Regions from separate parts of the Bacillus sp. GW823-FHT06A11 genome, predicted to be linked through region 2. Evidence: predicted binding sites of a transcription regulator. Region 2 holds the regulator's gene; the other holds the start of a gene.

Region 1 (11,842 bases), on a different contig from region 2:
GCATAGTAAATCAAGGCCAGGCATGGGATGTTGATATGGTAGTAAAGGTAAAAGAACCACTACCTGCAGAATACCATTACTTTAAAAAGGATCTAATCGTTTGGGGCTTTTTACATCTGGCTGCGTCGAAAGAGTGTGTAGAAGCAATGAGAAATGCTGGTACTACTGCGATTGCTGGTGAAACTATTAGTGAGGATGGAAATTTAGCATTATTAAAACCTATGAGTGCAATTGCTGGAAGACGTGCGGTATTTATGGGAGCTTATTATTTAGAAAAACAACATCAAGGAGAGGGGATTTTATTATCAGGTATTGAGGGAATCCCAGCCGGAAAAGTTGTAATCCTAGGTGGAGGGAATGCTGCAACTAATGCCTGTGATATGGCAATTGGAATTGGATGTAGTGTTACAATCCTAGAGGTTAATCAAGAAAGAATTGCATATTTAAGAAAGCAATACGCAACAGAAGAAGTAAATATAATTGAATCTAATACTGAAAATCTAGAGCGAACGATTAAAGAAGCAGATTTATTTATTTCAACAATTTTAATACCAGGATCTCGCCCTCCTAAAATTGTTAAAGAGTATATGGTTCAATCTATGAAGCCAGGAAGTGTCATTGTGGATATCGCAATAGATCAAGGTGGTACAGTAGAAACTATTGATCATTATACAACTCATGATAATCCTGTATTTATTAAACATGACGTAATTCATTATGCAGTACCAAATATGCCTGGTGCCACCCCACGTACTTCAACTATGGCGTTGGCAAATGGAAATATTGAGTATTTATTAGCAATTTCTAAAGATGGATTAGAAATTGCAATTCAAAATAAATCATCATTAGCATCTGGGGTAAATGTATATAAAGGTATTATTACCTACGAAAATTTAGGTATGACGCTAGGTTTGGACTTTAAAGAATTGAAAGAAGTGTTAGTATGATTACCAAAAAAGTATTGTTAGATATCACTGACATTAAAAAAGCCAAAGAAATTCTTGATGTAAATGCCCGAAAAACACCTTTGGTTAAATCTTTCTATTTAACTAGTAAAACGGGTGGAGAAATTTATTTAAAGCTGGAAAACATGCAGTTAACGGGTTCATTTAAATTTCGTGGTGCATTTAATAAAATTTCCCAACTAACAAATGAAGAGAAAGAACGTGGTGTAATCGCTTGTTCAGCTGGAAATCATGCACAAGGTGTTGCACTATCTTCCCATTTACTAGGAATCAAAAGTAAAATTGTGATGCCAACCTCTGCACCGCAAGCTAAAGTGGATGCGACGAGAGGATATGGTTCTGAAGTTATTTTATACGGTGATACGTTTGATGATGCAAAAGCGAAGTGTGAAGAGATTATAAAAGAAACAGGCGAAACATACCTACATCCATATGATGATGTAGAAGTAATGGCTGGCCAAGGGACAATTGGGTTAGATATTCTGGATGATATGTGGGATGTTGATACTGTTATTGTACCTATTGGTGGAGGAGGAATTATTTCAGGAATTGCTGTAGCGCTGAAATCATTTAATCCTTCCATTAATATTATTGGGGTTCAAGCAGATAATGTTCATGGAATGAAAGCTTCTTATGATGCGGGGAGAATTTTAGAACACTATGAAGCACCAACAATAGCGGATGGTTGTGCGGTAAAAATACCAGGAAATTTAACTTTTGAAATTGTAAAAGACCTAGTAGATGAAATTGTAACTGTATCGGAAGAAGAATTAGAAGTAGCGATGAAAGACTTATTGCAACGCGGAAAGGCTGTCGTAGAAGGAGCGGGAGCGTTAGCCACAGCCGCACTTCTGGCAGGCAAAGTTGATAAATATGTACAAGGTAAAAAAGTAGTAGCGGTTATTTCAGGTGGCAATGTGGATTTAAAACGTATTTCAACTGTATGTGAGCATTTCTTTGTTGCCAATGAGGTAAAATAACGATTGAATAATCTTATAAAATAAAATTATTTTACTTAAGGGGAGCTAGGAGACGATATCTTAGCTCCTTTTTTAATAAATGGAGGCGTGTGTTATGGCCAACTTATTTAGGAAAAAATCAGTAAGGAAATTATTAGAAGATGGTGAAAGTAAGACTTTGACAAAAACATTGGGAGCATTTGATCTTACCATGCTAGGGATTGGTGCAATAATTGGTACAGGAGTACTTGTATTAACTGGATTAGTAGCTGCAAGAGATGCGGGTCCAGCAGTTATTTTTTCATTTATGATTGCTGCAATTGTTTGTGGGTTTGCAGCCCTATGTTATGCGGAAATCGCATCCGCTCTTCCAGTATCTGGTAGTGTGTACACCTATTCATATGCGACGATTGGTGAGTTTGTAGCCTACTTAATGGGATGGACTTTATTGTCTGTATATATAGTTACAACTGCCGCAGTAGCGGGTGGATGGACAGGCTATTTTCAAAACTTATTAAACGGGTTTGGGATTGAGATACCAAAATCACTTTTAACAATTCCAACACAAGGTGGAATCGTTAACTTACCAGCAGTAATCATTACTTTGTTATTAACTTGGTTATTATCAAAAGGAACGAAAGAAAGTAAGCGAGTGAATAACGCAATGGTATTAATAAAAATTGGTATTGTTGTTTTATTCATTTCAGTTGGTATATTTTACGTAAAACCAGAAAACTGGATCCCGTTTGCACCTTATGGTATAAGCGGAATCTTTGCCGGAGGAGCTGCAGTATTTTTTGCCTTTTTAGGATTTGATGCGTTAGCAACGTCTGCTGAAGAAGTAAAAAATCCACAACGTGATTTACCGATTGGTATTATTGCTTCGCTAGTTATTTGTACAATTATTTATGTTATAGTTTGCCTTGTTATGACTGGTATGGTTTCTTATAAGGAATTAGATGTACCAGAAGCAATGGCCTACGTATTAGAAGTTGTAGGACAAGATAAAGTAGCGGGTATAATCGCAATTGGAGCTGTAATTGGTATTATGGCTGTAATTTTCGCTTACATTTATGCAACAACACGTGTATTCTTTGCGATGAGTCGTGACGGTTTATTACCAAAATCGTTTGCGAAAATTAATAAGAAGACAGAAGCACCAGTATTCTCAACTTGGTTAACAGGTATTGGTAGTGCTTTAATTGCTGGATTTATCGATTTAAAAGAATTATCGAATTTAGCGAATATTGGAGCGTTATTAACATTTGCGATGGTTGGTGTGTCAGTTATTATTCTTCGTAAAACACATCCAAATTTAAAACGTGGTTTCATGGTACCACTGGTACCAATTTTACCGATTATTTCAATAACATGTTGCTTATTTTTAATGGTAAATCTACCTTTAAAAACCTGGGTTTATTTCGGCATTTGGTTATTTATAGGGATAATAGTATATTTTATGTATTCTAAAAGACATAGTCAATTAAACAAACTATAAATGAGATATATTAGAGACAAAAGTTATCACGACCTACATGTTTGAGCAAGTAGGATCCTTCTCTTTTGGGAAGTACCTTTTCTTTTTATAAAAAATTCAATTAAAAGAACTTGAAAGTTTATGTTATACGTAAAAAAGCGAATCTATTTTCAAAATAGATTCGCTTTTTTATCTCCTAATAACTTAAAAAATTAAACTGAAATAGAAAAAGGAATTAATTATTCGGATGATAGTAAATGTCTTAGTGATTTCAATGTATATATGACAAATCAATTTGTATTTATTTCCTTGATAGGATTTTACATAATATTAATTTTTTGTGAATTATTAATCTGAAAATAATTTGATTTAAAGTATTATTCATACGAAATGAATACCTTTATGTAATTTATTTGATTTATAAGATAGTTAAGAATACCAAATCAAAACATAAAAGCTCATTATTGATTGATATTTTATAAAGTTGTATTAATATGTGTCATAAAATAATATCAAAATATAATTATAAATAGAATAAGGGAGGACTATGTACAAAAGTAATAAATACAAGTTCATGAACTGTTTTTGCACGTAAGTACATGCTAAAGAAACCAAAACTATTAAATTGATCAAGGAAATGAGAGGGAGATACTATGGGGAATAAATCAAAGTATAAAACCAAAAGAATACTAGTAGCTACTGCAACATTAACTATAATTGCTTCTGGAATGACTTCTTCATCAGATGTCTTTGCAGAGGAAACGCAGCAGCAAAAAAATTTATCGACATCACTGCAAAGTGAAAAATCAGTTAAATCAGAAAATAGAACATTTACAGTCCCAGGAAAAGGGGATGTTGAGGTACTGAAACAACAGGAAAGAAAAAGTATGGCATTTAGTCCATATGAACCAACTGGTTTATATGCAAAGCCAAATGAACAAATAACGATTAATGTGGAAGGTAATCAAGATATTCAGGTATATATTGGAACGTATTCGTATGATGCTTCTTGGAGAGAAGATTCAAAGATAAAATCATTTACATTAAAACCTGGTATAAACACAATCCAATCTCCAAATGGGGGGATGATTTATTTTTATAATAAACAACAAGGTGGTACCATTCGAACAACAATTACAACAGGCGGAACGACTACGCCTTTCTTTGAACTAGGAAAGCATACGAAACAAGATTTAATTAACATGCTGGACCAATATCCAAATGCACATGCAGTGGAGTTAAAAGGCGAACGTGTATTAATTACGGCCACCCCTGCACGTGTTAAGAAATATTTGTTGGGTTCTAATACAGATCCTGTACAACTCTTAAAAAAGATGGATGAAGCTACTCGAATTCAAGACAAAGTAGCTGGATTATCTGAAGAACAAGTAGATAAACATTATGTTCATTACGTAGAAGAAAATCATTCTCCTGATTATTATATGTATGCAACTTCTTATCGAACAGCATATGTAGGAGATGCAATCCAATACGTGTTAGATATTAATAAATTCATAACAGATGGCTGGGGCCCTTGGCATGAGGCAGGACATTTGAGACAACAATCGCCCTGGAAGTTTTATAATATGACAGAAGTACAAAATAATATATACAGCCTTTCTGTAGAAAAAGCATTTAATCAACCATCCAACTTAGAGAAAAGTGGAATTTATCCAAAAGCATTTCAATATCTAGAGCAAGTGAATAAAAATTATGATGAAATTAGCGATGTTTTTGTAAAGCTTGTCATGCTTTGGCAACTACAGTTAGCGTATGGAGAGGATTTCTATCCTAAATTGCATCAATTGTATAGAGACATGCCTTCAAGTGAACTTCCACAAACTGATGAAAATAAAAAACAATTATTTATGATTTCAGCATCAAAAGTAGCCAAACAAAATTTGATTCCTTTCTTTGAGAAGTGGGGATTACGTCCAAATAACGATACCATTCAAAAAGTAGCTGCATTAGGATATCCAGTTTTAACAGCAGAGATTTGGAAGGGGACGGATTCTAATCCAATTAAACCAGATATGCCTAATGTAAATAATATTTTAGAAGGAAACCAGTTTGCATGGTCGCTGAAAGGGATTGGAGATTTTGAATTCGCAAAAGTAAATTTAAATAAATCAACAGAAGAAATGCAAATTGATTTAAAAGCAGGTGTACCACATAACTACTTTGATAGTACATATGCAAGTATTAAAGTGCAAAACACAGCAGGTAAAGTGGTCTATAACAAAGAGATTTATGGAAACAAACAACAAAATGCTGAATCACAAAAAGTTTCGGTCAAGGTAGGAGACTATATAGAGTTAACACATCTAGAAGGTGTGCATAGAGCTACTCTCACAAATGTAGATAATAGTAAACAAGAGAGCTTTGGAAAAAAAGCCATATATGAAGTTACAAAAGAAGGTCTAAAGAAAGTAGAAAAAATGCCAGAAGCAACAATTTTAGATGGAAATCAATTTGCATGGTCATTAAAAGGATATAGTGATAGAGAAATTGCAAAAGTAAATTATGATAAAACAGTAGAAGAGATGAAGGTAAAACTAGAAGCAGGTGTACCCCATTCCTACTTTACTAGTACGTATGCGAGTATTAAGGTCCAGAATGCTTCTGGCAACGTTCTGTACAATAAGGAAATCGTGGGAAATAAACAACAAAATGCTGAAAGCCAAACTGTGCCCGTTAAAATAGGTGATTACATTGAACTTACTCATATAGAAGGGGAAGCAACAAAGGAAAAGACGAGAGCGACTTTAATTAACCTTGAAAATAACAAAAATGAAACCATTGGAAAGACAGCAAGATATCAAGTTACAAAAGAAGGCCTGAAGAAAGTAGAAAAAATGCCAGAAACGACAGTTTTAGATGGAAATCAATTTAACTGGTCTTTAAAGGGATATAATGATCGAGAAATCGCAAAAGTAGAGTATAACAAAGCAACAGAAAAAATGCAGATTAAATTAGAAGCGGGTATCCCCCATTCCTATTTTACTAGTACGTATGCAAGCATTAAAGTTCAAAACTCATCGGGCAATATATTGTACAATAAAGAAATTGTAGGAAATAGACAACAAAATGCTGAAAGCCAAACCGTTCCAGTTAAGGTAGGGGATTATATCGAGTTTACTCATATAGAGGGAGAAGCACAGAAGGAAAAGACCCGTGCCACACTTACTAATCTTGAGAATAGTAAACAGGAATTTGTAGGCAAGAAAAAAACATATCAAGTTACTCCTACAGGATTATTAATAAAATAGATAAAAAGGATGTCCAAAAAAATAGAATTTTTTTAGACATCCTTTTTTATTATTAAAAAACGCTAATTATTAATAGTGATATAGGATGAATTCTATAGCCCACTAACTATTATATATACTCAAAAAATCAAGTTATAGCTAATGTTCCAAGGATTGACACATCTATTCTTAGTTAATCATGTTATACTTTTCACAAATGAAATGCTACAATATCAAATCCTAGTTTTATGACATCCTTCTGTTGCCACAGTTTATAAAAGGTCAATTCCAATGGGATTGACTTTTTATAGTTGTAGCACAAAGTTATAAACGCCCATATTTATTATAAGATAAATGTTGCAATTTCACGTACCGTATTTGTGAATGTATAAATAATTACAATAAATATTATTCTATATGTAGCTTTGCGATATGTAACTGTTAAATGGATAATATTCAACCTTCTCGTGATATTTTAAATTAAGGTTAAAAGAAAGGAACGTAAAATAAAGTAATTCGTTAATATATAAGGATATTAGTAACAATTTGTGGGAAATTGAAGAACTAAGGTATATAATTGTGAAAAAAATCACAAACATATACCTTAGTTCTTCAAAATTATTTCAAAAGGAGGTTATAAACAATGAAAAGAATTATAACACTGAGCACTTGTAAACTGCAAGATACTATAAAACATGGTGGGTGTGGTGCATGTCAGACATCTTGTCAGTCTGCTTGTAAAACCTCATGTGGAGTTGCAAATCAAAAGTGTGAAAATACAATAAATAGGAAACAAGAAGTATAGTATTCAATTATATTTTATTTAGGTGGCAATCTTTATGAAAAAGGAGTTTGGTTATCCAGTATGATTCATCAATATAAATTAAATGGATACAATATCGTGTTAGATACTTATAGCGGATCCGTACATGTCGTTGATGATCTTGCTTATGAAATAATTATGCTATATCAGAATACTCCTATGGAAGAAATCCTGTCAATAATGCAGGAAAAGTATAAATATGATTTCCACGTTTCCAAGAAGGAAATTCGAGAAACAATTGCGGATATTGAAGAACTAAAAAGAGATGGGAAGCTTTTTACCGAAGATGATTATAGGGACCTTTCAATTGATTTGATAAATCGTCCCACTTATGTAAAAGCTCTTTGCCTTAATGTCGCGCATACATGTAATCTGTCGTGTGAATACTGCTTTGCTAGCCAAGGAAAATACAATGGAAATAGAGCCATAATGAGTTTTGAAGTTGGAAAAAGAGCCATAGATTTTCTATTAGAAAACTCAGGTAATCATCGAAATCTCGATGTTGATTTTTTTGGTGGGGAGCCACTCATGGCGTGGAAAACTGTCAAACAGATTGTCGCCTATGCAAGAAATAAAGAAAAAGAGTACAAAAAAACTTTTCGTTTTACCTTTACTACAAATGGTATGCTGCTTAATGATGAAATTACTGAATTCTTAAATCAAGAAATGCACAATGTTGTATTAAGCCTTGATGGAAGAAAAAAAGTTCATGATTATCTTCGTAAAACTGTCAATGGGAAAGGTAGCTATAATCATATCATTCCAAAATTCCAGGAGTTTGTTGAGAAGCGTGGAGATAAAGAATACTATGTACGTGGAACCTATACCCATAATAATGTTGATTTTACCAATGATATTTATCACATCGCTGACTTAGGTTTTAACAAAATCTCAATGGAACCTGTTATCTGTAATCCCCAAGAACCATATGCGCTCTGTGAAGAAGACCTGCTGGAAATTTACAATCAGTATGAAATTCTCTCGAAAGAAATGCTAAACCGTGAGGAAAAAGGAAATGGTTTTACATTTTATCATTACATGCTCGACCTTTCAGAAGGTCCGTGCGTTCAAAAGAGAATTTCTGGTTGCGGTTCAGGGACTGAATATCTAGCTATTACCCCGTGGGGGGAGATATTTCCTTGTCATCAGTTTGTGGGAGAAGAAGAATATAGTATGGGGAATATATGGGATGGCATTATAAAAGCAGAGATACAGTCTCAGTTTAAGGAAAGTAATTGCTATTCAAAACCGGAATGTCAGGAATGTTGGGCACAGCTTTACTGTAGTGGCGGTTGTCCAGCTAATACAATACATGCAACGGGTTCTCTTAAGGGAACACATGAGTTCAGCTGTAAAATCTTCCGAAAGAGAATAGAATGTTCTATGATGGTTAAAGTAGCTCAATCCATTAGAGCTATGAAGAAGGAAGAACAAGGCATGGTTCAGTAAATAAAAAAGTGCACAAGTGTTGTTATAGCATAAATTTATAAAGATAGTTACAAACAAGAATTCTTTAGTCCAATTTAGAATAAATGAGTTTAAAAGAAGATAGCCATTTGTAATGGCTATCTTCTTTTGTAAAAAATATATAATTTATTCAATTATTTTTTCGATAACAGGCATAACAGCGATTGGTGGAATAGAGTGAGTCCATCCTACGGAAAATATATTTAGTTTTTCACCTACGCTATAGTTATCCTTGCTAGTAATAGGAACACGTAAAATTTTATTCTGAGAAGCTAATTCCCACCAATTATTTTGATAAGAAAGTGCCTCCTCTTTTGTATTAGTGTTAGCTACAACTAAATAATTATCATCTGCTGAAATAACATATCCAGTAAAAGGTATCTGTATTCTTACTTGTTCTTCCTTAATAGGCGTAGGATTACTTATAGAATCTGCGGAAGTAGGAGTTAATCCGAAAACTAATCCACATCCTAGCGTCAGAGTGGTAACCACTGTTACTAATTTTTGTTTTTTTGAAAACATAATATAAATCCCCCTTATATTTTATCCGTACACCATCACCTTTCTATTTTTTATATAGAAAGCCTTTTTTATATCCCTAAATTTAACAATTATGTCACAAATAATCCATTGTTTTTTCAAATGGGTATTATTTAAAGATAATATATGTTATAATTCACCAAATTAACTATTAATTTTACCTCTATCTTCTAGTGAATATATATTTTTGAAAAGAATGATAGCGCTATCTTTTGTAAATGTTCCTATTTGCATGATTACCTAATTTTTATGTACAATAAAGAAAAGAGAGTTTCTTAGACAGGAAGAGGAAAGTCATGACCAAGTCATTAGTAAATTTACGAATTGATTTTGCTTTTAAGCAATTATTTGGGACAAGTGGTAGTGAGGATATTCTTATCACATTTTTAAATGCCATGCTAAAGAATTCATTAGAATCACCTATTATGTCACTACAATTAGAGGATCCACATTTACATCGAGAACACGAGGATGATAAATTATCAATTTTAGATGTCTCAGCCACATTAGACACAGGTACTAAAGTAAACGTAGAAATTCAGCTGAATAATAATCACGACATGATTAAACGAAGTTTGTATTACTGGGGTAAATTATATACTTCACAGTTACAAAAAGGGATGCCTTACAGCTCTCTTAGTAAAACAATTACTATTAATTTGTTAAACTTCGTACTTTTTCCCGAATATGAGGAATTTCATACAACGGGAAAGCTATGGAATGTACAACAGCAAAAGCAGTTTAGTGATGATATAGAGATTCATGTTATAGAGCTTCCTAAACTAATGGAACAATGGCGGGAAGAGAAAGTTAATCCGTGGGAAGATTCATTTGTTCGTTGGCTGTTATTACTTCCGGCAAATGAAGATGAACACTTAACTCAAACATTGGAGGACATTGCGATGAATCAAGATCCGATTTTACAAAAAGCAATGAATAAGTGGGAGCGAATGAGTCAAGATTCGACATTCCGACAAGCCTATGAAGCGAGGGAAAAAACCCTAATGGATGAAGCTGCAAAGTTTGCTCACGCAGAGGAGCAAGGAATCAAAAAAGGTATTGAAAAGGGTATTGAAGAAGGCAAAAAAGCCGAACGTATACAATTGGTATGTGGTATGTATAAAAACGGAATGTCTGTAGAGGATATTGCCAAATTTACGAAGTTACCTATAGAAGAAATAAGAGAAATTATCCAATTATAAATAAAAAAGAACACCTACAGCATTTGTAGGTGTTCTTTTTTATGACCAATAATGTCCGGAGTATAATTATTAGTTGATGTATCGTCAGGAAAATAAGAATTTACAACATTAAATATCTTTTAAAAAACTTACATGGATTCTACCTTAAATACATGCTCTATATTCCATCATAATATTGTTAATAATTGTTTGGACGGGCAATATCTCTTTGACTTCATTTACTCGTGCACCTGCGAAAACAAGACCATTTTCACAATCACCATCCATAGAGGTTATCAAAGAATCTAGCGTGCAGAAACGATAAGAACAGTTTTTTAAGCAATTTATACACTTTTTTATTTTTATCTTTTTATTATTATCAGCTATTAATTTAGTAAAGTTATTTTTAACCGCACGACCTTGGAGCCCGACAGTTGTTTTGACTAATATGGTATCTTCTAATCGAGCATTTATATATTTTTCCTTAAAGGATAGTGGTGCGTCACACTCATTACTTGCAACGAATCTTGTACCCATTTGCACACCAGATGCACCCATTTTTAAGGCACGAGCAATATCTTTCCCAGTCATAATTCCTCCAGCAGCAATTACGGGAATTTTGACTGCTGCAACTACTTCCGGTAATATATCGAATAAAGGTCGATCGGTACCCAGATGTCCTCCTGCTTCATGCCCCTCTACTACAACAGCGGCCGCACCCAAGCGTTCAGATAATCTAGCGAGTTTGGCTGAGGATACTATTGAAATAACTGGTATGCCGGCATTTTTCCCCCAAGTATACATATCTCGTGAAATGCCAGCACCAGATATGATGAAATCAACTTTTTCCTCAATGGCTGCTTTCATTTTTTCAGCAAAATCATTCATTGCAAAAAGGACATTTACTCCAATATAACCAGTATTCCGAATCTTTTCTTTCGCCTTCCTAATATGCATTCTCATTTCATCTATGGAAATACCAGTTCCTGATATAATCCCAATTCCTCCAGCATTTGCAACTGCAGATGCAAGTTTACTTAATGAAATGCCTACGCCCATTCCTCCCTGTAGAATTGGGACCTTTGGCATCATATGCCCGATTTTTAATTGTGGAAAGTTCAAGTAAATACCCCATTTCATTAATGTTATTAGAGTAGATCTGTTAAACCCCTTCAGTTTAAC
Region 2 (11,842 bases):
TGAAATCAGCAGTTATCAACACTGTGCATAACGCGAAACAACGTGGTATAGAAATTAAACCAGAAGATTTAGCGGCAAGTTTCCAAGAAAGTGTAATAGATGTACTTGTAACGAAAGCAGCTCGTGCAGCAGAGGCTTATAATGTAAAGCAATTACTTCTTGCTGGTGGAGTAGCTGCTAATAAAGGACTTCGTGCGCGATTAGAAGAAGAATTTGCACAAAAAGAAAACATTGAACTAATTATTCCACCGCTATCTTTATGCACAGATAATGCAGCAATGATTGCAGCGGCAGGGACAATTGCGTATGAACAAGGCAAGCGTGCAACATTAGCCTTAAATGCGAATCCAGGATTAGATATTGAAGCATAGTTATGCACATAATTAACCACAGCTTGTGGATAAAACCCATATTATCTGTTGATAATGTGGGTTTTGTTGTGTATATAAAGTGTTGATATCTTTTTTGATAGTTGTGGATAATGTGGAAAAGTTGTTTTGATAGCTATTTTATAAAGGTGGATATGTGTATAAGTTTGTGGATAAACTAGATGAAGTCTGACCTTTGAATATATTGTTTTTCGGGAAATAAAAAGTAAGAAGATATCCCTGAAAAACATTTTGAAATATCCTTCTATTATAGAGGGTGCTGATATTGTCAATCCTTGTCGGTAAATCGATATTTCGTGTCGAATCGTTTATATATATAGGGTTACGATAGATGTATTTGAAAATTGGTTGATATATTCCGAGTTACCATTGATATATTCAAAAAATTATTTATGTACTTAAAGAAAAAAGATGTCACATAGTCAAAAATCATGACTGATGAGACATCTTCCTTATTTAAATACTCTTATACATGCAGCTCTTCCCACTCTGCCATACAAGTTTCAAGTTGTACTTGTAGCGTTTGTTTTTTAGTTGTAATTTCACTCGCTTTTTCATAATCTGCATATATTTCTGGTAAGCAAAGTTGATCTTCTAACGTAGCAATTTCTTCTTCTAAGTTTACGATGTTTTGTTCTAGTTCTTCAATTTTTCGAGTGCGTTGACGTTCTAATTGTTTACGCTCTTTTTCTTCGAGATAATTTAATTTTTCTTGAGCTACAGTTTTTTGAACAGGTGCCTGATTTTCTTGCTGTTCAAGTTGTTCAAATGCTGCGCGTTCAATCATTTCATTTTTCTTCTCCACATAGTAATCGTAATCCCCTAAATATTCCTGTGCACCTTCTGTTGATAACTCAATCACAGTCGTTGTTACACGGTTAATGAAGTAGCGGTCATGTGAGACAAATAGAAGAGTCCCTGGATAATCAATTAAAGCATTCTCTAAAATCTCTTTGCTATTTAAATCAAGGTGGTTCGTAGGCTCATCCAGAATTAATAAATTTGACTTTTGCATCATAAGCTTCGCAAGAGCTAATCGAGCTTTTTGTCCACCACTAAGGGAAGATACTGGTTTCAGTACATCATCTCCTGTAAATAAAAAGTTCCCGAGTATAGTACGGATTTCTTTTTCAGGTTGCAGTGGATATTCATCCCATAGTTCATTTAAAACCCGTTTAGAAGATGTTAAGTTTGCTTGTTCTTGATCATAATAACCAACAGATACATTTGATCCGAAAGAAACATCACCATTTAATAGTGGTAACTTATTCACAATAGATTTTAATAATGTGGATTTCCCAATTCCGTTTGGACCAACTAAAGCAACACTATCTCCGCGAGTTAAGCGCATAGTTACGTTTTCAATTATAGGGTCCTCATCATAGCCAATGGTTGCATCCTTTACTTGTAAAACATCATTTCCACTTTGCTTTTCAATATCGAAGTGGAATGATGCTGACTTAGAATCCCCTAATGGTCTCGTTAATAATTCCATTCTGTCTAGTTGTTTACGGCGACTTTGAGCACGTTTCGTTGTAGAGGCGCGAGCTATATTCTTTTGAACGAAGTCCTCAAGTTTTGCGATTTCATCTTGTTGTTTTTCGTAACGTTTCATTTCTTGCTCATATAATGCTGATTTTAAGTCTAAATATTTACTGTAGTTACCAACAAATCGTCTGCTTTCTTTATTCGAAATTTCATATACTTGTGTAACAAGTTTGTCTAAGAAATAACGGTCATGTGAAACGATTAATATTGCGCCAGGATAACCTTGTAAATATTGCTCAAGCCATGTTAATGTTTCGATGTCTAAATGGTTTGTAGGCTCGTCCAAAATAAGTAAGTCTGGTTTTGTTAATAATAATTTTCCGAGAGCTAATCTTGTTTTTTGCCCACCGCTTAAAGTAGAAATCGTCGTCTGGTGCGTTTCAACTGGGAAGCCAAGGCCGCTTAAAATGGAGCGAATATCCGCTTCATATTGATATCCACCTTGATCTTTATAATTGAGTTGCAATTGGTCATAATCAGCTAACAATCTTTCGTATGTAGCTTCGTTTGAAAAGTTTTCTTCTTTGCCCATTTCTTGCTCAAGCCTTCGAAGTTTTGTCTCCATTTGCTGTAAGTGGGTAAAGACGGTTAGCATTTCATCCCAAATTGTTAAAGACGTTTCTAGGCCGGTATTTTGAGCTAAATACCCGATTGAGACATCTTTCGGTTTTATAATTTCGCCACCATCATGTGATAACTCACCAGCGATAATTTTTAATAATGTAGATTTTCCAGCTCCATTCCTTCCAACTAATGCGATACGATCTTTTGTTTGTACTTCCAATTTTAAGTTTGCAAGAATTGTTTCTGCACCGTATAATTTCGAAAGTCCATTTACTTGTAATAAAATCAATGTTTTCACCTCAAATAATTTCTTAACTTTGCCATGTTTATATTTCTCAATCATACTAAAAATAGTGTATAGTTTAAAATAAGAGAGAATACTTCTTCTCTTTATTATACAAGGAATTTAATGAGTGCTAAACTTCTGTATTTGATTAAAGTATATGAATAAAGATAGGAAGAGAGGAGAGGTCATATGGATCAGCAAAAGATTCCACAAGCCACTGCTAAAAGATTGCCTCTATACTATCGATTTATCCAAAACTTATCTCTTTCTGGTAAGCAGCGTGTTTCATCGGCCGAATTGAGTGAAGCGGTAAAAGTAGATTCCGCAACAATACGAAGAGATTTTTCGTATTTTGGAGCGTTAGGGAAAAAGGGATATGGATATAACGTAAATTATTTATTATCATTTTTCCGCGAAACACTTGATCAAGATGATATAACGCGTGTAGCACTTATTGGAGTAGGTAATTTAGGGACCGCTTTCTTACATTATAATTTCACGAAAAACAATAATACAAAAATTGAAATGGCATTTGATGTTAGTGAAGAGAAAGTTGGAACAGAAATCGGGGGCATTCCTGTATACCATTTAGATGAATTAGAAGAGAGATTATCAAATGATATACAAGTGGCAATATTAACAGTACCGGCTACAGTAGCACAAGCTGTAGCAGATAGATTAGCTGAAACGAGCGTGCATGGTATTTTGAATTTCACACCAGCACGATTAAACGTATCAGAGAATATTAGAATTCATCATATTGATTTAGCTGTAGAGTTACAAACATTAGTTTACTTTTTGAAAAACTATCCACAATAAAACGCAGAGGAAGCGACCTCTGCGTTTTATTATTGTTTCTTCTTTGTGAATTTAACTAATATAAGGCGAAGTGCCAAATTAAAATCAATTGTTGCCATAACTGCAAATAGTATTGTCCACACATTCCAGATTGTATCTGTCACGTTCGTAATGGCGAAGCGTGTAAAGATACATCCAAGAAGGAAGTATAGTGTAGCCATGAACAATGGTGAGTTTCTCATACAAAAAATCCTCCGATAAAGCCTTGCATTTTTTCAGCTTCTTTAATCATTTCTTGAATTTGCTCATTGCTCATAAAAATTTGCCCAATAGCGACTAATGTATTCATCGCAACATGAGCTGCAATCGGAACGATAATACGCTTCGTCTTCACATATAAGAAGGCGAATACGAGCCCCATAGCAGTGTATACCAATAAATGAGTAAAATCAAAATGAATTGCTGCGAATACAAGCGAACTAATGATAGCTGCGATAAAGAAGTTAAACTTCTTATAAAGTGCACCAAATAAAATTTTTCTAAATACGATTTCTTCTAAGATAGGTCCAATTATAGATACAACAATAAGGAACCAAGGTGTGGTTCTTGCAATCTCCATCAGTTTCATTGTATTTTCTGAACCTTGTTTAATTCCTAGCAGCTGCATCTCGATCATACCAGCAACTATTTGTGAAAAGAAAGCCAAGAAGAACCCGATGAAAATCCATCCAATAGTAGCTGGAGCAGAAGAGCGCTTTGGATCTAAATGCCTGTCACGAATATCCGTTCTAAGTAACCAAAGTACGATACATAATGCAACAAAGAAGCTAATAATTGCCCAGTGTCCCGTTATGATTTGTCCTTTTTCCTCAATGGTAAATCCTCTATTATCATAGAGTCCTGTTTTTAGGAGAAGTGGCAATCCAACAACGCCAGATAACTGCATTAAAATGTATGTAACGATAATCCACCAGTATTGTTTCTTCAAATGGTTTAACCATCCTTTCTAACTATAGTGTATGAGATAAGTTAGGATAACATGTAAATATGCTACCTACGATATGAACCTCACTTGAATTATGTTTTTTTCGTAAATCCTTATTTGAAATTATAATAGAAGACAGGAGAAAGTTGTGTGTGTAGCGAAAACAACTTAGGGTGTCCTTTCATATTGTAACATACGAGCAGTGGAAACAACGATTCATATAGTAAAGGCAGTATTCTATATAGAAAGTTTATATAGTGATTTGCGAAAAAATTATGATTTTTTTACTTGCAAAAGAAATTGAGATTATTTATTATTATAAGTGTGTTAGCACTCGGATGACTTGAGTGCTAATAAAAGAAATTTACATAACAAAATGAGGAGGTTATTGTTCATGCTAAAGCCATTAGGTGATCGCGTTGTAATTGAGCTTGTTCAAGCAGAAGAAAAAACAGCAAGTGGTATCGTATTACCAGATACTGCAAAAGAAAAACCACAAGAGGGTAAAGTTGTTGCAGTAGGTACTGGTCGAGTGCTTGAGAATGGTGAGCGTGTTGCTTTAGAGGTAGCAGCAGGTGATCTTATCATCTTCTCAAAATATGCAGGTACTGAAGTGAAATATGAAGGTACAGACTACTTGATTTTACGTGAAAGTGACATTTTAGCAGTTATCGGTTAATTATATAAATCTTAAAAAATCCAAGGGGGTCAATTATTATGGCAAAAGATATTAAATTTAGTGAAGAAGCACGTCGTTCGATGCTTCGCGGTGTCGACACTCTTGCAAACGCAGTAAAAGTTACGCTTGGACCAAAAGGTCGTAACGTTGTACTTGAGAAAAAATTTGGTTCACCACTTATTACAAATGATGGTGTAACAATCGCAAAAGAAATCGAATTAGAAGATGCATTCGAAAACATGGGTGCGAAATTAGTAGCAGAAGTTGCTAGCAAAACAAATGACGTAGCTGGTGACGGAACAACAACTGCAACTGTATTAGCGCAAGCTATGATTCGTGAAGGTCTTAAAAACGTAACAGCTGGTGCTAACCCAATGGGTCTTCGTAAAGGTATCGAAAAAGCTGTTACTGCTGCAATTGAAGAATTAAAAACGATTTCTAAACCAATCGAAGGCAAATCTTCTATCGCACAAGTAGCTGCTATTTCTGCAGCTGACGAAGAAGTAGGTCAATTAATCGCTGAAGCAATGGAGCGCGTTGGTAACGATGGCGTTATTACTTTAGAAGAGTCTAAAGGATTCACGACAGAATTAGACGTAGTAGAAGGTATGCAATTTGATCGTGGATATGCATCTCCTTACATGATTACTGATTCTGACAAAATGGAAGCAGTTCTTGATAACCCATATATCTTAATTACTGACAAAAAGATTTCTAACATTCAAGAAATCTTACCGGTATTAGAGCAAGTGGTACAACAAGGTAAACCACTTCTTATCATTGCTGAAGATGTAGAAGGCGAAGCTTTAGCTACATTAGTAGTGAACAAACTTCGTGGTACATTCAATGTAGTAGCTGTTAAAGCTCCTGGATTTGGTGACCGTCGTAAAGCAATGCTAGAAGATATCGCAATCTTAACTGGTGGCGAAGTAATCACTGAAGAATTAGGTCGTGACTTAAAATCTGCTACAGTTGAATCTTTAGGACGCGCTGGTAAAGTTGTTGTTACAAAAGAAAACACAACTGTAGTTGAAGGTATTGGAAATACAGAGCAAATCGCAGCTCGCATCGGTCAAATTCGTGCGCAATTAGAAGAAACAACTTCTGAATTCGATCGTGAAAAATTACAAGAGCGACTTGCTAAACTAGCAGGTGGCGTAGCGGTAATTAAAGTAGGTGCAGCAACTGAAACTGAGTTAAAAGAGCGCAAACTTCGCATTGAAGATGCACTTAACTCAACTCGTGCAGCAGTAGAAGAAGGTATCGTTGCAGGTGGTGGTACTTCACTTATGAACGTATACACGAAAGTAGCTTCTATCGTAGCAGAAGGTGACGAAGCAACAGGTATCAACATCGTACTTCGCGCACTAGAAGAGCCAGTTCGTCAAATCGCAATCAACGCTGGTCTAGAAGGATCTGTAGTTGTAGAGCGTCTAAAAGGCGAAAAAGTAGGCGTTGGTTTCAACGCAGCTACTGGCGAATGGGTTAACATGCTTGAGTCTGGTATCGTAGATCCAGCTAAAGTAACTCGTTCTGCACTTCAAAACGCAGCATCTGTTGCAGCTATGTTCTTAACAACTGAAGCTGTAGTAGCTGACAAGCCAGAACCAAATGCGCCAGCAATGCCTGACATGGGCGGCATGGGCATGGGCGGTATGGGCGGAATGATGTAATTCCGTTTGCCCTAAAAAACATCCATTTCTATATAGAAATGGATGTTTTTTTATGTTTTTTAGAAAAGGAAATGAATTTCTGTAGAATTTTGTCGCTTTCTCTCTTGACCATATAGATACTTCATTGTTAGAATCTAGGAAGATAATATAAAACGATCCTTCATATATCCTCAATGATATGGTTTGAGAGTCTCTACCGGGTTACCGTAAACAACCTGACTATGAAGGCAGTGTGTCTTATATTTATAAAGAGCGGAGACTATCTTTCTTTATAAAGCCAGACCCCTGCCTTTTCTTTGTTATGAGACTAGAGGCGGAGGACTGGCTTTTTTTATTATATTAGTAATGCTTTTCGCCAAATTGGTGAAAATATTTATATACGAGAACTAACGTTGGGGTGATTATTTTGAAGAAGCAACACGATACAATTATCGTTTTAGATTTTGGAAGTCAATACAATCAGTTAATAGCACGTCGAATTCGTGAGTTCGGTGTATACAGTGAACTTCATCCACATACAATTACTGCAGAAGAAATTAAAGCAATGAATCCAAAAGGGATTATTTTCTCTGGTGGACCAAATAGCGTATACGGTGAAGGTGCATTACATTGTGATGAAAAAATCTTCGAACTAGGTTTACCGATCTTCGGTATCTGTTACGGTATGCAGCTTATGACACAACACTTCGGTGGTAAAGTAGAGCGTGCTAACCACCGTGAGTACGGAAAAGCTGTTCTTAAAGTAGAGAACGAATCAAAATTATATGCGAACCTTCCAGAAGAGCAAGTTGTATGGATGAGCCATGGCGACTTAGTAACTGGTTTACCTGAAGGATTCGTAGTAGACGCAACAAGTGAGTCTTGCCCAATTGCTGGTATGAGCAATGAAGCGAAAAACTTATACGGTGTACAATTCCACCCAGAAGTACGTCACTCTGAGCACGGTAACGATTTAATTAAAAACTTCGTATTCGGCGTATGTGGTTGTTCTGAAGGATGGAACATGGAGAACTTTATCGAAGTAGAATTAGAAAAGATTCGTGAAACTGTTGGAGACAAAAAAGTACTATGTGCACTTAGTGGCGGCGTAGACTCTTCTGTTGTAGCAGTATTAATTCATAAAGCAATCGGCGATCAGTTAACATGTATTTTCGTTGACCACGGTTTACTTCGTAAAGGTGAAGCAGAAGGCGTTATGAAAACATTTAGCGAAGGCTTCCATATGAACGTTATTAAAGTGGATGCACAAGAACGTTTCATGAACAAGTTAAAAGGTGTAGAAGATCCAGAACAAAAACGTAAAATCATCGGTAACGAATTCATTTACGTATTTGATGATGAAGCGTCTAAATTACAAGGTATGGACTTCCTAGCACAAGGTACACTTTACACAGATATCGTTGAAAGTGGTACAGCAACTGCACAAACAATTAAATCTCACCATAACGTTGGTGGACTTCCAGAAGACATGCAGTTCAAATTAATTGAGCCTTTAAATACGTTATTTAAAGATGAAGTACGTGTATTAGGATCTGAACTAGGAATTCCTGATGAAATCGTATGGCGTCAACCATTCCCAGGTCCTGGTCTTGGTATTCGTGTATTAGGTGAAATCACAGAAGAGAAATTAGAAATCGTTCGTGAATCTGATGCGATTTTACGTGAAGAAATTATTAAAGCAGGATTAGACCGCGAAATCTGGCAATACTTCACGGCGCTTCCTGGTATGCGTAGCGTAGGTGTTATGGGTGACGAGCGTACTTATGATTACACAGTAGGTATCCGTGCAGTAACATCTATTGACGGTATGACAGCTGACTGGGCACGTATCCCTTGGGACGTACTAGAGAAAATCTCTGTTCGTATCGTAAACGAAGTAAAACACGTTAACCGTATCGTGTATGATGTAACGAGTAAGCCACCAGCAACTATTGAGTGGGAATAGTATTGTAATAAAAAAGATCCATCTATCATTTATGAATAGATGGATCTTTTTGTTTTCGTTATTAATACGAACGAAAATATAAAAATTTATAAAAACGTTCGCTTTTAAATTGACAAAAATACATTCAAGAGTTAATATGAGTATGTAATTCAAACGAAAAGTGAATATTATGCCGTCGTATAATATCGGGGATATGGCCCGAAAGTTTCTACCTAGCTACCGTAAATGGCTTGACTACGAGGCGTTTGTATAAAGATGAGGGGAAACTTGTCTTTGTTTATAGAACGCTTCCATGTATATATGCAATGGAAGCCTTTTTTATTTCTCGGGATAAAAGAGGGCTAGGGTGAAATACGGCGAGTAATCATATAACGGGGGAAACGTAGGATGAAACGCTATTTTCAATTTGATGAGCTCGGTACCAATTATAAGACTGAGTTCATAGCGGGGTTAACAACATTTCTATCTATGGCTTACGTACTGTTTGTCAATCCTGCTACGCTGTCGCTTGGAAATGTTAAAGGGTTACCAGCAGGTACAGGGATGGATCCAGGTGCAGTATTCGTTGCTACGGCATTAGCGGCAGCAATCGGTTCGTTAATTATGGGTATTTTCGCGAAGTATCCAATTGCTTTAGCGCCAGGTATGGGAATTAACGCGTTCTTTGCTTATACAGCAGTGTTAACGATGGGTATTCCGTGGCAAACGGCTATTGCCGGAACATTAATGTCAGGTATTATCTTTATTATTCTTACTGCTTCAGGTATTCGTGAAAAAATCATTAATGCAATTCCATCGGAGTTAAAGTTTGCAGTAGCGGCAGGTATCGGATTGTTCATTGCATTCCTTGGATTCCAAAATGCTGGAATTATCGTGAAAAATGATGCTGTTCTTGTTGGGTTGGGGGACTTAACAAAGGGCACAACGTTACTAGCAATCTTCGGGGTTGTTACGACAATCATCTTCATGATTAAGAAAGTTAATGGTGCAGTATTTTACGGTATGATTCTTACAGCGATCTTAGGAGTGGCAACAGGATTAATTGATACTCCGAAAGCTGTAGTGGGAGCAATACCGAGTCTAGAACCAACGTTCGGTGTGGCGTTAACGCACTTCGGAGATATTTTTACAGTTCAAATGGGGATTGTTATTATAACGTTCTTCTTTATCGATTTCTTTGATACAGCAGGTACGCTTGTAGCGGTTGCGAATCAAGCTGGATTAATGAAGAACAATAAATTACCACGTGCAGGAAAAGCATTATTTGCAGATGCGATTGCAACTGTAATTGGTGCAATCTTGGGTACATCAACAACAACGTCTTACATTGAGTCTTCTGCAGGGGTAGCAGCAGGAGGACGTTCTGGATTTACAGCAGTTGTAACAGCAGGATTCTTCTTACTGGCACTATTCTTCTCGCCATTACTAAGTGTTGTAACGCCAGCTGTAACGGCACCAGCTTTAATTATTGTAGGAATCTTGATGGTTTCTTCTTTAGGGGAAATTGATTGGAAGAAATTCGAGATTGCAGTGCCAGCATTCTTTACAATTATCTCTATGCCACTTACGTATAGTATCGCAACTGGGATTGCGATTGGATTTATCTTCTATCCAATTACAATGGTTGTGAGTGGTCGTCGTAAAGAGGTTCATCCGATTATGTATGTTATGGGAGTTTTATTCGTACTATATTTCATCTACGTTCGTAAATAAAAGGGGTTTTTTAAAAGGTCTAGACTTAAGGGGAGTCTAGACCTTTTTTGCGTCTTCAGAAAATCTTAAGGATTTCCGAGCGTTTTTCTTCAGAAGTTTTCCTATAATAGAAGTTAGGGATTAAAAAAGTAATGGGGGAGATATTGTGGCACACGAAACAATACTTGTCGTAGATGATGAAAAAGAAATTCGGAATTTAATTACAATCTATTTAAAGAATGAAGGATATAAAGTATTACAAGCAGGGGACGGAGAAGAAGGGCTACGTTTACTGGAAGAAAATGAAGTGCATCTAGTCGTATTAGATATTATGATGCCGAAAGTAGATGGTATTCATATGTGTATGAAAGTAAGAGAATCGAAAGAGATGCCTATTATTATGCTTTCTGCGAAAACACAAGATATGGATAAGATTTTAGGATTAACAACAGGAGCAGATGATTACGTAACGAAGCCCTTTAACCCATTAGAGTTAATTGCACGAATTAAATCTCAGTTACGCCGTTATATGAAAATGAATGGTTTTGCTATTCAAAATGAGGACGAGCTAGAAATTGGAGAGATGAAAATAAATATCTCGACCCATAAAGTTATTGTAGAGGGAGAAGAAGTGAAACTAACCCCGAGGGAATTTTCAATTTTAGAATTGCTAGCTAGAAATCCAGGTATGGTGTTTAGTGCGGAGCAAATTTATGAAAAGGTGTGGAACGAACGATCTTTCCAGTCTGATAATACTGTAATGGTGCATATTCGAAAAGTACGTGAAAAGATTGAGGAGAATCCAAGGAAGCCTAGATATATAAAAACAGTATGGGGAGTGGGGTATAAGATTGAAAAAGATATTTAATCCGTTTACTTATGTTAGGAAAATCCGAGAATTGATTGGAAAGATAATAAAGAGCGTGAAACGGAGTATAAGGATTCAACTTATTACGGCGTTTACTGCTTGTGCGTTATTAGGTCTCTTTGTATCAACGAAGATAGTAGCACCTATTTTTGAAGATGCTAGCCAGCATGCCGAGATTAATTACAGAGATGGTATGGAGCAAATTAATCGTAAAGCTCAAAGTACAGCGGAAATGATGGTTGCTGAAAATAAATTAGATGCTGTACAAAATATGATAGAACTAGAAAATGAGAATTTAGAGCAAGAGCATGATGCCTTTAAAATATTAGTTACTGACGAAAATGGTAAAGTTTTGTATAAAACGAAGCAAGCGCAAGAAGAACAAATTAATTTGCATAATACAATTCGTAATGCG

What was found. Region 2 encodes Rex, which represses fermentation and respiration genes when NADH is low (regulators of the CRP and FNR family bind a similar motif). Its sites were predicted from a motif close to TTGTGAAATATTTCACAA; they were not measured.
Region 1: scfA (six-cysteine ranthipeptide SCIFF) is a predicted target of Rex. The motif match lies at 7,227-7,244, and genes of this name have one in related genera.

What each region holds. Positions count from the first base shown of each region.
Region 1 covers NZ_JBXAHS010000009.1:136,155-147,996, reverse strand. Annotated here, with positions in the region: gene ald (alanine dehydrogenase) at 1-947, shown strand, start outside; gene tdcB (bifunctional threonine ammonia-lyase/L-serine ammonia-lyase TdcB) at 944-1,945, shown strand; gene AC1Q8L_RS27475 (amino acid permease) at 2,040-3,422, shown strand; gene AC1Q8L_RS27470 (putative mucin/carbohydrate-binding domain-containing protein) at 4,055-6,670, shown strand; gene scfA (six-cysteine ranthipeptide SCIFF) at 7,293-7,454, shown strand; gene scfB (thioether cross-link-forming SCIFF peptide maturase) at 7,515-8,921, shown strand; gene AC1Q8L_RS27455 (DUF3221 domain-containing protein) at 9,066-9,461, opposite strand; gene AC1Q8L_RS27450 (Rpn family recombination-promoting nuclease/putative transposase) at 9,776-10,681, shown strand; gene AC1Q8L_RS27445 (NAD(P)H-dependent flavin oxidoreductase) at 10,826-11,800, opposite strand.
Region 2 covers NZ_JBXAHS010000015.1:2,497-14,338, forward strand. Annotated here, with positions in the region: gene tsaD (tRNA (adenosine(37)-N6)-threonylcarbamoyltransferase complex transferase subunit TsaD) at 1-371, shown strand, start outside; gene AC1Q8L_RS29570 (ABC-F family ATP-binding cassette domain-containing protein) at 856-2,790, opposite strand; gene AC1Q8L_RS29575 (redox-sensing transcriptional repressor Rex) at 2,977-3,606, shown strand; gene AC1Q8L_RS29580 (YdiK family protein) at 3,636-3,827, opposite strand; gene AC1Q8L_RS29585 (CPBP family intramembrane glutamic endopeptidase) at 3,824-4,573, opposite strand; gene groES (co-chaperone GroES) at 4,965-5,249, shown strand; gene groL (chaperonin GroEL) at 5,288-6,922, shown strand; purine riboswitch at 7,063-7,164, shown strand; gene guaA (glutamine-hydrolyzing GMP synthase) at 7,329-8,867, shown strand; purine riboswitch at 9,023-9,124, shown strand; gene AC1Q8L_RS29605 (NCS2 family permease) at 9,255-10,580, shown strand; gene AC1Q8L_RS29610 (response regulator transcription factor) at 10,726-11,427, shown strand; gene AC1Q8L_RS29615 (HAMP domain-containing sensor histidine kinase) at 11,411-11,842, shown strand, end outside.